2 linked regions of the Vreelandella piezotolerans genome follow. The protein of the gene in region 1 interacts with the protein of each later gene in a pairwise test. Links are inferred from orthologs where the notes say so. Each region holds a gene or a part of one and is shown on either strand. Other genes may lie near its edges.

Evidence for each region.
Region 2: the proteins of ligA (region 1) and leuS interact in binary tests that used the Escherichia coli proteins (3 or more experiments, as listed by UniProt). The link is inferred for Vreelandella piezotolerans from one-to-one orthologs.

Annotation. Positions count from the first base shown.
Region 1 is NZ_CP048602.1:819,596-826,458, forward strand. What follows is about bases 1,239-4,162. They hold ligA (NAD-dependent DNA ligase LigA), read left to right. Parts: upstream 1,239-1,644; coding sequence 1,645-3,681; downstream 3,682-4,162. Other genes in these bases: zipA (cell division protein ZipA), read left to right, coding at 1,239-1,556; GYM47_RS03800 (YheU family protein), read left to right, coding at 3,678-3,950; mnmC (bifunctional tRNA (5-methylaminomethyl-2-thiouridine)(34)-methyltransferase MnmC2/FAD-dependent 5-carboxymethylaminomethyl-2-thiouridine(34) oxidoreductase MnmC1), read right to left, coding at 3,944-4,162. Also shown: more of zipA, read left to right, coding at 1-1,238; more of mnmC, read right to left, coding at 4,163-5,977; GYM47_RS03810 (YciI family protein), read right to left, coding at 6,137-6,436; GYM47_RS03815 (PHP domain-containing protein), read left to right, coding at 6,583-6,863. UniProt on the Escherichia coli protein: DNA ligase that catalyzes the formation of phosphodiester linkages between 5'-phosphoryl and 3'-hydroxyl groups in double-stranded DNA using NAD as a coenzyme and as the energy source for the reaction.
Region 2 is NZ_CP048602.1:1,644,963-1,652,004, reverse strand. Bases 1,913-5,015 are described here. They hold leuS (leucine--tRNA ligase), read left to right. Parts: upstream 1,913-2,222; coding sequence 2,223-4,808; downstream 4,809-5,015. Other genes in these bases: GYM47_RS07520 (LPS-assembly lipoprotein LptE), read left to right, coding at 4,805-5,015; GYM47_RS07530 (zinc ribbon-containing protein), read right to left, coding at 1,913-2,059. Outside these bases: GYM47_RS07535 (hypothetical protein), read left to right, coding at 224-1,537; more of GYM47_RS07530, read right to left, coding at 1,541-1,912; more of GYM47_RS07520, read left to right, coding at 5,016-5,299; holA (DNA polymerase III subunit delta), read left to right, coding at 5,296-6,363; GYM47_RS07510 (PA2779 family protein), read left to right, coding at 6,462-6,860; GYM47_RS07505 (PA2778 family cysteine peptidase), read left to right, coding at 6,874-7,042.

The sequences.
Region 1 (6,863 bases):
TGCCCAACGGCGGTGCTCGGGTCGTTAAACCCGCCGACTATAGCGGGCTGGGACAAAAGCCCAAGCTCAAACGCCAAGAGCACCCTGGCCCTTCCAAAGTGCTGTCGGATTTCCGTCGTTCGTTCAGTAAACCCTCTAGTAAAACCACGTCTCGTCCCGAGCCTGCTGCCCCCGGGCCTGCCGAACGGCACGCGGCAGCTCAAGAAGTGAAACCAGAGCTCCGTCGCGAGCCGAGTGTGTTTGCCAAAGACGACGCAGAGGTAACGGCACCCCCACCGTCTGTGTCTGTCGATGCAGAGCCGACCCAGCCAATGCCTGCGGCGACTCAGCCAACGCCTGCGGCAACGCCTGACCCCGTCAAGGCCTCCAGCAGCGCACCTGCCATGAGCGCTTCGGCCGAAGAAGAGCCCGCTGTAACGGCATCGGCCGATGAGCTGCCAACCACTCAGCCTGACATGCCTAAGACGGCCGAAGCGCCCACAGCGAAAGAAGCCGCTGACGATGAGCCGACACCGACTCCCGATCCTGAACCGGTGCTGCGCGCTGAGCCAGAGGACGCCGTTTTTGCCAAGCACGCCGCTGACGCTCCCAAACGTCGGCAACTGCGTGATGAGACCGTTGGCGACCGTGAGCTGGACGACGAAATCGACGAGTACCGCTTGGTCGATTTCGAAGGTATTGGACGCTCGTTCAAACGCCGCATCATTGAGCGCCGTAAAGAGAGAGCGATCAAAAAGGCCGAGAAAGCCAAACGCGCCGAAGCATTAGCCAAGCAGAAGGCCGAGCGTAAAGCGCTGGAAGCCGAACAGCGCCGTGAAGCCAAGCAGGCTGCTGAAGCGGAAAAAGCACGTATCGCACAAGAGAAGGCTCAAGCCCGAGAGGCCGCTGCCTATGAAGCAGCCGCCAAACAGGAGGTCCCACAGTCGGCGCCCGTATGGGATGAGTATGAGGACAGCGCACGACATTACGATGAGCATTACCAAGGCGTCGATGACGAGCTGGAAACGACCTACGCTACACAAGATAACGTGGTGCGCGCCCATCCGACCTTGGAAAAAGCGCTACGTCACGATGTGAACGGCGAGCACGCCAAAGAGACGTTGGCCAATGCCGACGAGATGGTGGTGATCAGCGTTCTTTCCCGTGACCCGGACGGGTTCGATGGCGGTAAGTTGCTCGAACTCATCATGGCATGCGGGCTGCGCTATAGCCGTACCATGGGCGTATTTCACCGTTTCGAAACGGAAAGCCCAGACAGCGAGCTGCAGTTCTCCATGGTCAACGTGCTCAAGCCCGGCACGTTCCCCATCGAAGAGATGGACGAGTTCGTGACACCCGGTATTACGTTCCTAATGCCGCTACCCGGCGCGGTGGATAGCTCTGCCGCCTTCGAGGCGATGGTCGAGACCGCCATGGTCGTCGTTCGACATATGGGCGGTGAATTGAAAGACGAAAACCGTAGCGTGATGACGGCACAAACCATCGAGTTTGCCCGTCAGCGGGTGCATGAATTCGAACGTCGTCACCGTTTGCATCGCCAACTGCAGGCGCGTTAACCGCCACACTGCGCTGACACCCGCCTTCTTCTGGAAGGCGGGTGTTTTTGTTACTGAATACCCGTTTATCTGTCTTCGGAATTTCTGAATGAGTCAGCCTGACCCCACTCTGTTGGAAGAGATCAGCCAGCTGCGCGCCGATCTCGATGATGCCAATCACCGTTATTACGTGCTGGACGAACCCACGCTCACCGATGCGGACTATGACCGTAAACTGCAGCGCTTGAAACAGATAGAGAGCGAGCACCCCGAGCTGATCTCCCCCGACTCGCCCACTCAACGAGTCGGTGCCGCCCCGGCAGAGGGCTTCCCCGAAGTCGCCCACGCCATACCCATGCTGTCGTTGGATAACGCCTTTAGCCGTGGTGACATCGCGGCCTTTGCCGAGCGCGTTGCGGAGCGTTTGGAGTGCCAAGCCAGCGAGATCGCGTTTAGCTGCGAACCTAAGTTGGATGGTGCGGCGGTTTCGCTGGTGTATGAGCAGGGCGTACTGGTCAGCGGCGCGACGCGGGGAGATGGCCGCACCGGGGAGGGCATCACCTCCAACCTGCGCACGCTGCGCTCGGTACCGCTCAAACTCATGGGCCAACAGGTGCCTGAGTTACTGGAAGTGCGCGGCGAAGTGATCATGCGCCATGCCGGGTTCGAAGCCCTCAACGAGCGGGCCAGAGAGGAGGGCAGCAAGGTGTTTGCCAACCCGCGTAACGCCGCTGCCGGTAGCCTGCGCCAGCTCGATCCGCGCATTACGGCGACCCGCCCGTTGGAGTTTCACGCGTACCAAGCCGCCCGCTTGGAGCCCGACTTGGGCGACACCACCCACAGTGCGCTAATGTCCCGTTTATCCACATTGGGTTTTCGCACCAGTACAGAGCTCACCACGCTGCAAGGCCCCGACGCCGTCGCGGACTACTGCGAGCAGCTCGGTGCTAAGCGCGATCAGCTGGGCTACGACATCGACGGCGTGGTGATCAAGGTCAACGACCTGCGCCATCAGCGGGAGCTGGGCTTCGTTGCCCGCGCGCCGCGTTGGGCGGTGGCGTTCAAATTCCCCGCTCAGGAAGAGGTCACCACCCTAAACGACGTGGAGTTTCAGGTGGGACGCACCGGCGCCATTACGCCGGTCGCCCGGTTGGAGCCGGTCACCGTCGCCGGGGTGACGGTCTCGAATGCCACGCTGCACAATGCCGATGAGATTAGTCGCCTGGGCGTGATGATTGGCGACACGGTCGCGATTCGCCGCGCGGGCGACGTCATTCCTCAGGTCGTGCGCGTGGATGAAGAGAAGCGTCCGGCGGACGCCCGGGCGATCGTTTTTCCAGATCACTGCCCTGTGTGCGGTTCGGATATCGAACGTATCGAAGGCGAAGCCGTGGCGCGCTGCTCCGGTGGGCTTTACTGTGCCGCCCAGCGTAAAGAGGCGCTAAAACACTTCGCCAGCCGTAAAGCGCTGGATATCGACGGCCTGGGGGAGAAGCTGATCGAACAGCTGGTGGAACAGGCGTGGGTGAAAACCCCGGCCGATCTGTTCCACCTTGGCGTCGATCCGTTGAAGAGCCTGCCGCGCATGGGCGAAAAGTCCGCCACCAACCTGGTCAATGCACTGGAAAAAGCCAAGCAGACCACGCTGGCGCGGTTCATCTACGCGCTGGGCATCCGTGAGGTGGGCGAGGCCACGGCGGCCAATGTGGCCAACCACTTCGGTACGCTGCAAGCGTTACAAGAGGCCGATTTGGCGGCGCTGGAGGCCGTCAATGACGTGGGCCCCGTGGTGGCTGCGCATATCCACACCTTTTTCCGCCAGCCCCATAACTTGGAGACGCTGCAAGCGTTGATCGAAGCGGGCGTGACCTGGCAAGAGGCCGAGGTGACGCAAGGTCCCACGCCGCTGGAGGGGCAGACTTGGGTGCTGACCGGCACGATGGACAGCATGACCCGCGACGAAGGCAAAGCGCGACTGCAAGCGTTAGGCGCCAAAGTGGCGGGCAGTGTCTCCAAGAAAACGACCTGCCTCGTGGCGGGTGAGGCAGCGGGTAGCAAACTCGCCAAAGCCGAACAGCTGGGGGTCGAGGTGATCGACGAAGCCACGTTCATCGAGCGCTTGGCCGCCTGGGAGCAGAGTGAATGAGCCGTTTTATCGAAGTCCCGGCGCGCATGCTGCCGCCGGACACCCTCACCGCGCTATTGGAAGCCTTCGTCACCCGCCAAGGGTATGACACCACCGATACCGGCGAAGGCATGAGCGGCTGGGTCGCCGAGCTCAAGCAGCAGCTTGACCGTCACGAGCTGATCATTGCCCACGACTTAGAGCTCGAGATGACTGAGGTGATGACTCTCGCCCAGTGGCGCTCGTTTGGGCGAGAGCTGGCAGATGACGAGGAGGAGGGCGACTACTGAGCCCGCACCAGCGCGGTGATCAGCCGCCGCCCCGGATGAAGATGGTCCACCAGCGGCTGCTCGACGGGTAGCGGCTCATCGCAAAGGCGCGATGCAATGACTTCCGCACATAGCGGCGCGCTGGCCAGTCCTCGGGAGCCATGCGCGGTGGATATCCACAGCCCTGGGTAGTGTTCACCGGGGATGGACGGCACTTTCGAGGCATCCTTGCGCAGCACGGCATAGTCCCTCTGCCATGCCGCCGCGTTGGGCACCGGCCCCGCGTATGGGGTTTTATCGGGGCTGGCGGCCCGCACCGCAGCCCGGCCTTCCAGCGACTCTGGGCGTAATGAAATGCCGGAAGCCTCAAGCGCGGCCACCCACTCTGGCAGCGCCTGGCGCAGTTCGTCGATATTGCGCTGGTGCTCTTTGTCGATGACGTGGCTCGTCGCGTCGTTGGGAACGAAGCTTGCACCAAAGGTCAGTACGTTCTCGATGGACGGCGATACGTAGCCTCCCGCGCACACCACTTTATCCGGTGTCTGGGTGCCTTCTGGCAGCGTTAGCTCGCTGACCTGGCCCCGAACCTGCTGCAGCGACAATTCGGCGGTTTGGGTAAACCGATTGGCCAGCGACGCCGTGGCGATCACCACGTGGTCGGCCTGTAGCCTCTCTCCATTGGCCAGCGCGACCTGCCATCTCGGTGTCTGTTCCGATGTCTGTGCCAGCCCGGTGACGTCGCCCTGCTGCACGGTAATGCGGGGGTGGTGCAACCACTGCTCGCAAAGCCGTTTTGGCCGTGCCCATCCCGCTTGTGGGTAGTAGAGCCCCTGGGAGGCCGAGACCGGCACGCCCGCCAGCTCGCTGAGTGTGGTGTCGGTGTGTGCCGACACGACGGAGGCGGGCAGCGGGTGATGGGCCATGAAGCGGCGTTGGCGCGTGGCCTCTTTATCGCTGAGCGCCAGCTGCACGACGCCGCACGGCTGCCAAAGCGGCGGCTCCTGTGGATGAGCCGCCGCCAGCTGTCCAAACTGGCGCTGGCTATACAGAAGTCCCGCTAAATAGAACCGGCTCTGCAGGTTGGTATCTACCGCCAGCTTCACATAGAGCGCCCCCTGGCGGTTGCCGGAGCCGCCTGCGCCTGGTGCGTCGCGCTCGATGACCGTCACCCGTTTGCCGCGCTTGGCCAACGCCGCCGCCACGCTGCTTCCCGCCAGGCCCGCGCCGATCACCACCACATGGTGCGCGTCGCGGTGAGTGGGGGGCATGAACCAGGGCGTTGCGCTGCGCCGCGCATCGGTTGGGGGTGTTTCAATGCCACCAGCCAGCATCTCTCGCTTGCGGCCAAACCCCGGTACTTTCTGCCAGTGAAAGCCCGCCGCTTTCAGGCCGCGCTTGACGATGCCCGCGCAGGTAAAGGTGGCGAACGTCGCCCCCGGGCGAGACCGGGCGGCCATGGCCTCGAACAACTCGGGTTGCCACATATCCGGGTTTTTCGAGGGTGCAAAGCCATCGAGAAACCAGGCATCCACTTGGCCGTCCAGCAGGTTGAGCCGTTCGGTGGTGTCGCCAAAGTGAAGGTCGAGGGTGACACGCTCGCTTAAATGTAAGCGGTGAATACCGCTGACCGCGTCAGGCCAGAGGGCACATAGCACCTGTGAATAACTCGCCAACGAGGGCCAGGCGCTGAGCGCGCGCGTCAACGCTTCCCGGCTTAACGGAAATTTTTCTGTGGATAACAGGTGCAGTCGCGCGTCGGCTGGAGCGTTCTGCTCGAAACAGGCCCACGCACAGAGCATATTGAGGCCAGTGCCAAAGCCCGTTTCGCCGATCACGAACGCCCGCGATGCCTGCCACGCCGCAAAGCGCTCTGGCAGCCGGTTCGCTCCCAAAAACACGTGCTCGGTTTCGGCACGGCCATCCTCACGGGAAAAATAGACGTCGTCGAAGGCGTCCGAGTGGGGTGATGTGTCGTTCCAAGTGAGCTGTGGGGCGCTCAATGCCGCCAGTGGCGGCAGGGTGGGAGCTTGAGCAGGGCGTTGTGTCACGCGGGCATCCGTGGGTAATGAATGGCTGGTTAAAAAATGATCAATTTGTTCATCGGGGCGCTATCTCTGGCTTATAGAAAAGCGTCCGCCGGGTTTTCACAGAGTTTTCCACAGGCTCTGTGAAAAAGCGGGCGGACCCTCCATACTCGCCCCAAAGCGTCAAGGCAAAACTTTTTTGAATGGCTTAACAATTACCTTGGCATAGACCCCAGCGATGATGTAAGGATCGGCGTCTGCCCATGCCTGCGCCTCTTCTAAACTGTCGAATTCCGCCACGACCAAGCTGCCGCTAAAGCCTGCATCGCCGGGGTTATCGGCATCGATGGCGGGATGTGGGCCTGCCAAAATGAGCCGCCCCTCGTCGCGCAGTGCTTCCAGACGCGCAAGGTGGTCAGGGCGAGCCGCCAGGCGGCGTTCTAGGCTGTTGGCAACGTCTTCGCTGATAATGGCATAAAGCATGGGTATAACTCCTTGAAGGCAGGGGACGTGGCGACGTTGTCGTCAAGGTCAATACATTGACCGCACCCCGGTTAGCGCGCACCATGGCGAGCCTGTTCGTGTTGTACACGCCTATTCTGACAAACTCGCCACACGGCGTCATGCTAATGCCCCTACTTCCTAATGCTCTTGCGACGGCACTGCCCGCCGCCTTCGAAGCCGACCAGCGTTACACGGTAGATTTGCACATGCACTCGACCGCTTCCGATGGTGCGCTCTCGCCTACCGAGCTGGTCGCGCTGTGTGCCGAACGCGGTGTCACCCACCTCTCCTTGACCGACCACGACACCATGGCGGGGGTGGCGGAAGCGAGCATCGCCGCCCAGCAGCAGGGGCTCTGCCTAGTGCCTGGGTGCGAGTTGTCCACTCGCTGGCAGGGCATCGGCAT
Region 2 (7,042 bases), 830 kb from region 1 along the record:
GTGGCTGGGTCATCGCGCGCTGAAGCGCCTTCCCACTCATGTCATCTTCCACTCTTTCCATCTCTCACAACTATCATCTCCCGCACCATCCATCTTTCGCCTCTGCCACCTGCTACATCTGTCACCTCCCACACATGCCATCTCCCTTACCCCTTAACCTCTTGCGACTAGCCTTCTCTCGCAAACCAGCTTAGCCTGCTAACTCAACCAGTAAGGGATCGAGATGCGAGAGACGACGAGGCGGCAGCGCTTGGCGGGGGTATTGGTGCTGCTGGGGCTTTTGGCGCAGATAGTGGGCTTTACCGGGGCGGTGCCGACCGCGCAGGCGGTGAGCTATTTGTTGTGGGCGGCGGTGGCGCTGCTGTGGCGGGATATTCCCAAGCGTTCACGCATTCAGGCTGGAGTGTTGATTGCCCTGGGTGTGGTGATGCTGGTGGTGGCGCAAACCGTGTATGGCGCGGCGGTGAACTGGCCTGCCATGCTGCAGGGGAACGTGTTCGTGGCTTCCATGCTGGTGGGCGTGAGTTTTATCTCGCTGATCGGCACCCAGGGCAACAAGCGTGCGCCGGGTAAGCGGGTAACGGGGGCGGACGGCGTGCTACGCACCTGGCTGGGGGTTCATTTTCTTGGCACGATTTTGAATCTATCGACGGTGTTCATGGTGGGCGACCGCTTGGCCCGCCGTGCGCCGTTGACCACGCCGCAGCTACTGGCGCTGAACCGGGGGCTTTCTAGCGCAGCCCTTTGGTCGCCCTTCTTTGCCTCCATGGCGGTGGTGATTGCCCTGGTGCCATCGGTGCAGTACGCCCAGATTGCCGTGGTGGGTTTTCCGATGGCCATGCTCTCGGGGCTATTGACCACATTAGAGCTGCGGCGGCGGTTCGATTTGGCCGAGGTGGATGGTTTTTCGCTATCGCCGCGCAGCCTGCTGATGCCAGCGGGCATGGCGGCGCTGGTGATGCTGTTTCACTTCTGGATCACGCCGTCGCTGACCATCGTCAGCATCATTACCTTTTTACTGCCGGGGGTGGCGCTGTTAAGCAACCTGCGGGAAGGGCCGCGCTTTACCCTGCGGCGTATTCGCCAGCATACCGTGACCCGCCTGCCCGCCATGCGTGGGGAGATTTCGCTGTTTCTAGCGGCGGGGTTACTTACTTTGGGGCTGTCGACGCTGGTGGCCGCCGCTGCGGGCGATGAGTGGACGCTGTTTGCCCGCTTTGGCACCTGGCAGGCCATGGCCAGCTTTGCCGCCATTACACTGAGCGCGCTGGCGGGGCTGCACCCAATTATTGGCGTTTCGGTGCTGGCGTCTATTTTGGATTTGAGCGGCGGCGAGCAAACGCTGTTTGCCTTTGTGGCGCTGAGCGCCTGGGCGGTGGGCACCAGCGTAGGGCCGCTTTCCGGTATCAATCTTTCCTTACAGGGCCGCTATGGAGTGAGCGGGTATCGCATGATGAAAGACAACCTGCCCTACGCAGCGATGATGAGCCTGCTCTCGCTGGGGGCGATCGCAGGCTTGGGCGCTTGGCTGGGTTAACAATCAGGTTTCGATGATTTTATTGGGGAAGCGGTAGAAGTAGCGGTGGCCGCACTGGTGGCAGGGTTCCAGCCGGGCGACCTCGTTGAGCATTACCTGGGCATCGCAGTGGGTGCAGGCCATCAAGCCAGGGGCGGCCATTTCGCCTTCGCAGTAGTCGGCGCGGGCGGCTTCCAGGTCATCCTCGAAGCGTTCGCGCTCGACGATGCTGCGGTCGGCAATCGAGAGTAGCGATTCCGCCACGCGGCGGGAGAGCTGGTCGATATCGATCCCTAGCCAGCTTGCCACCTGCTTGCCGGTATCGGCCATGTAGTAGCGCATGTCTTTCAGGTCGCGCTCTACCCAGGCGCGTAGCAGGGCCAGCTCGTCTTTGGTGTACTCTTCCAGCTCGGCTTCGAAGGCAACGGCGTCGTCCAAATCCTTTTGCAGGTTGTCCCAAGTGAGCTCGTTGGCGCCATCTTGCATGCGCTCCAACAGGCGCTCGTAGCCTTCGCGAAGGCGGTGATCGTTCTGTTTTTCCATGGGTCCTCTCCTTTTGTTGCCACAGGTGATGCCTATCATCGGCTAGCCGTTCAAGGATACACCCGCATAGGATACAATCGACGCTACTTATCTGACAGTCGTCATCTATTATTCACTTTGCGCCCTTAGCTGGGCGAATGACCCCAAGGCATTGAAAACACCGATGGACGCACATTACAGCCCCCGTGATATCGAACGTGATGCTCAGCAGTACTGGGACAAGCACCAGTGCTTCAAAGCCGTAGAAGACGCCAACCGCGAAAAGTTCTACTGCCTATCCATGTTCCCCTACCCCAGCGGCAAGCTGCACATGGGCCACGTGCGTAATTACACTATCGGCGACGTTGTCTCACGTTTCCAGCGCATGCAGGGTAAAAATGTCATGCAGCCCATGGGCTGGGACGCGTTCGGAATGCCGGCGGAAAATGCCGCGATCCAAAATCAGGTGCCGCCTGCCAAGTGGACTTATCAGAACATCGATTACATGCGCAACCAGTTGAAGGCACTGGGGTTTGCCTACGACTGGAGCCGTGAATTCGCTACCTGCGACACCAGCTACTACCGCTGGGAGCAGTGGTTCTTCACCAAGCTGGTGGAGAAAGGGCTGGTCTACAAGAAGATGTCCACGGTGAACTGGGACCCGGTCGACCAAACCGTGCTAGCCAACGAACAGGTCATCGACGGCTGCGGCTGGCGTTCCGGCGCGCCGGTGGAGCGCAAAGAGATCCCGTTGTGGTTCCTGAAGATCACTGACTACGCCGATGAACTGCTGGCGGATTTGGATAACGTCGAGTGGCCCGAGCAGGTCAAAACCATGCAGCGCAACTGGATTGGTAAATCCCGTGGCGTCGAGCTGAGCTTCGATATCAAAGCCGCCGATGGTAGCGCCTGCGAGCCGCTGGCGGTATACACCACCCGCCCGGACACGCTGATGGGCGTGACCTACGTGGCCGTGGCCGCCGGGCACCCGCTGGCCAAACAGGCCGCCGAGCAGAGCAGCGAGATCGCGGCGTTCTGTGAAGAGTGCGCCAAAGGCGGCACCTCTGAAGCGGAAATGGCCACCAAAGAGAAGCTGGGCATGACCACGGGCCATAAAGCCATTCACCCGTTGAGTGGTGAAGAAGTGCCCGTCTTTGTGGCCAACTTCGTGCTCATGGAGTTTGGCACTGGCGCGGTCATGGCCGTGCCCGCACACGACCAGCGCGACTGGGAGTTTGCCACCAAGTACGGTGTCGAGCTGAAGCCGGTGGTCGCCGATGAGCAAGGCAACACGCCGGATATCTCCGAAGGCGCGTATGTCGAACACGGCACGCTGATCAATTCCGGCGAGTTCGACGGCCTGGAATTCCAAGCGGCGTTCGATGCCATTGCCGCCAAGCTGGCCGAACTGGGCCGTGGCGAAGTGAAAACCAACTACCGCCTGCGCGATTGGGGCATTGCCCGCCAGCGCTACTGGGGCGCGCCGATTCCGGTGAAGTACGGCCCGGAAGGCCAAACCGTACCGCTTTCCGATGACGAGCTGCCCGTCGCCCTGCCCATGGAAGTCACCGTGGATGCCTCCGGCTCGCCGCTGAAGAAGATGCCGGAGTTCTCCGAGCTGGGCGACGGCTGGGTGCGTGAAACCGACACCTTCGATACCTTCATGGAGTCCTCCTGGTACTTCGCCCGCTTCTGCTGTGCGGATAACCACGAGGCGATGCTGGACGAGCGCGCCAACTACTGGCTGCCGGTGGATCTCTACATTGGCGGTATCGAGCATGCCATTCTGCACCTGCTCTACGCCCGCTTCTTCCACAAGCTGCTGCGCGATTTCGGCATGGTCAATTCCGACGAGCCGTTCCAGCAGCTGCTCACCCAAGGCATGGTGATCGCCGAAACCTTCTACCGCATTAAAGAGAACGGCGGTAAAGAGTGGTTTAATCCCGCCGATGTGGAAGTGAAGCGCGACGAGAAAGGCCGCCCGCTGAGCGCCGTACTGATGAGCGACGGCCAGCCGGTGGAGATGGGCGGCATCGAGAAGATGTCCAAGTCGAAGAACAACGGCGTCGATCCGCAATCGATGATCGACAAGTTCGGTGCCGACACCGTGCGCCTGTTCATGATGTTCGCTGCACCGCCCGAGCAGTCGCTGGAGTGGTCGGACTCCGGTGTGGAAGGCGCGCATCGCTTCTTGAAGCGTATCTGGCGTCAGGTCAGCGAGCACTTGGAAGCGGGCACGCCGGGCACGCTGAACGTCGACGCGCTCGACGACGTCCAAAAAGCGCTACGCCGCAAGACCCACGAAACCATCAAGAAAGCCAGCGACGACATTGGCCGTCGCACCACGTTCAACACCGCCATTGCGGCCGTGATGGAGCTTTCCAACGCGGTGGCCAAGTTCGAGGATACCTCCGAGCTGGGGTTGGCGGTCAGCCGTGAAGCGCTAGAGGCCTGCGTCCTGCTGCTGGCCCCTATTACCCCGCACTTGTGCCACACGCTGTGGCAACAGTTCGGCCACGAACAGCCGGCCATCGAAGCCCAGTGGCCGGACGTCGACGAAGCCGCCCTGACCCGCGACAGCATCGAGCTGGTGGTACAGGTGAACGGTAAGCTTCGCGCCCGCCTGGAAGCTCCGGCCAGCGCTGATAAAGCCGCCATCGAGCAACTGGCGATGGAAAACGATAACGTCCAGCGCCATTTGGAAGGCAAAACGGTTCGTAAGGTGATCGTGGTGCCCGGCAAGCTGGTTAACATTGTGGTGAGTGGATGAATCGCCGTCGCTTCTTGACCCTGAGTACTGCCGCCTCGGTGGCGGTGCTGCTCAGCGGCTGTGGGTTCCGCTTGCGCGGTTCGGAATCCATGCCACGTCTTCCTGCGCTATCGTTAGAGGGCGATGACAATAGCGCTCTCGCTCAGCAGCTTCGCACACGTCTGCAGCAACTGGGCACCGAGGTGACAAGCGGTGCGCCCTGGCGCGTGACGCTGAGCACCCCCTCGCTACAGCAGCGCCCCATTGGCACCGAGGGTCGCGCGAGCCGAGAGCATGAACTAACGCTGAGCACGTCGCTGTCGGTGCAGCAGCGCGATACCGGCGCGTACGCGTTGAACGATGCTACGGTGGCGACCAGCACGCGCATTCGCGTCAGCGATGACGACCTGCTGAACCGGGAGACGCTCTTCCAGGAAGCCCAGCAAACGCTGACCCGCCAGCTTGCCCAGCGCATCATCGAACGGTTGGCCAATCTCGAGGCGCTGCGGTGAAGGTATTTGCCGATCAATTGCCTGCCGCTCTTGCCAAGAAGCTGCCGAAAGCGGTGATCGTGGCGGGTGACGAGCCGCTTCAGCATCGTGACGCCTGCGATGCCGTCCGCGCCGCCGCCCGCCAAGCGGGTATCGAAGAGCGCGAAGTGCTGGACGTGGAGCCCAACTTTGCCTGGGGACGGCTACTGGAAACCGCCAGTAACCTCTCGCTGTTTGCCTCTAACAAGCTGCTGGAGCTGCGTTTGGGCAATCAAAAGCTGGGGCAGGAAGGCACCAAAGCGCTGGCGCAGTACGCAGACATGATGGATGGCAGCGATGATTTGCTGCTGGTCAGCATGGGCAAAGTCGATGCCAAGCAGCAGAAAAGCGCCTGGTTCAAGGCGCTGGACAAACACGGCTTGTTCGTGCCCGTTTGGCCGGTCGATGCCTCGCGCCTTGGCTACTGGCTGCGCGATAGGGCCTCGCATCACGGCCTGCAAATCGACCTGGAAGCGGCGCGCTTACTGGGTGAGCGCACCGAGGGCAATCTGTTGGCGGCGGATCAGGAACTACAGAAGCTGGCGCTGATCTACCCGGCCAACACTCGGCTCAACGTCGAACACATTGCTCAAGGCGTCGAAGACAGTACCCGCTTCGATGTCTTCAATCTGGCAGACGCCTGCTTGAAAGGCGAACCCAGCCGCGCCTCGCGGATCGTCCACGGCCTGAAGAGCGAAGGCGTGGAAGCGCCCATCGTCCTATGGGCGCTGACCCGCGAGCTGCGCACCCTGCTGTCCCTGCATCAGCATCTCGACCAGGGCCAGAGTTTCGAACACGCCTGCAAAACCCAAAAGCCGATGATTTTCGATAAACGCCGCCCGGCCTATCAAAAAGCCATTGGCCGACTCTCCATGAAGCGCTTGCACAAACTGCTGCTCATGGCGCAGCGCTTGGACTTGGCGGTCAAAGGCGCCTCTGTCGTACCGCTGTGGCCGGGGCTGCACGATCTGGCCATGACCATGGCCGGAGCCAAGGGCATTTTAGCGGAAACACCCTGGACCTATCGCATTAGTGCAAATAATTAGTACTTTGCATTTTTATCTTAAAACCGCATCTGTTTGTTTCTATACTATTTAACGGGCCCTTGATGGCCTGCTCCCCGACCAGTCTAAGGATGAAGACGATGAAAACAGTGCGTGCTTACCTCTCGACCCTTTTGATTGCTGCGTTAGTGCTGACCAGCCTGCCCGTCGTGGCGGCCCCTACCGCTCCACAAGGTATGGATCTGGTATCGACGCAGTCTGTTTTAGCAGGCGACCGTGCTGGCGCTGACCGCGAGCGTATCAACGAAATCCTCGCCCGTGCCGATGTGCAAGATCAACTGCTCAAACAGGGCGTCAATCCCGCCGATGTCGAGGCGCGTGTTGCAGCCCTTAGCGATGCCGAAGCTCAGCAAATGGCACAGCAGCTCGAACAACTGCCTGCCGGTGCCGGTGTGATCGGCGCGCTGTTCGCGGTATTCGTCATTCTGCTGGTAACGGACATCCTAGGGTTGACCGATGTTTATCCGTTCACTCGCTAACGTATTGGTGACCATGGACCGTTCCGTTAACGCCCGCTCTGCGGGCGTTTTGGTGTTGAGCCTGCTGATCCTGCTGCTAACCGGCTGTGCCCGCAGCCCCGTGCTGCTGGAAAGCACCAAAGCAAGCCTTACTCCGCAAACCGAGCTTACCGACGTGCCGTTTTACGCCCAAACCGAGTATC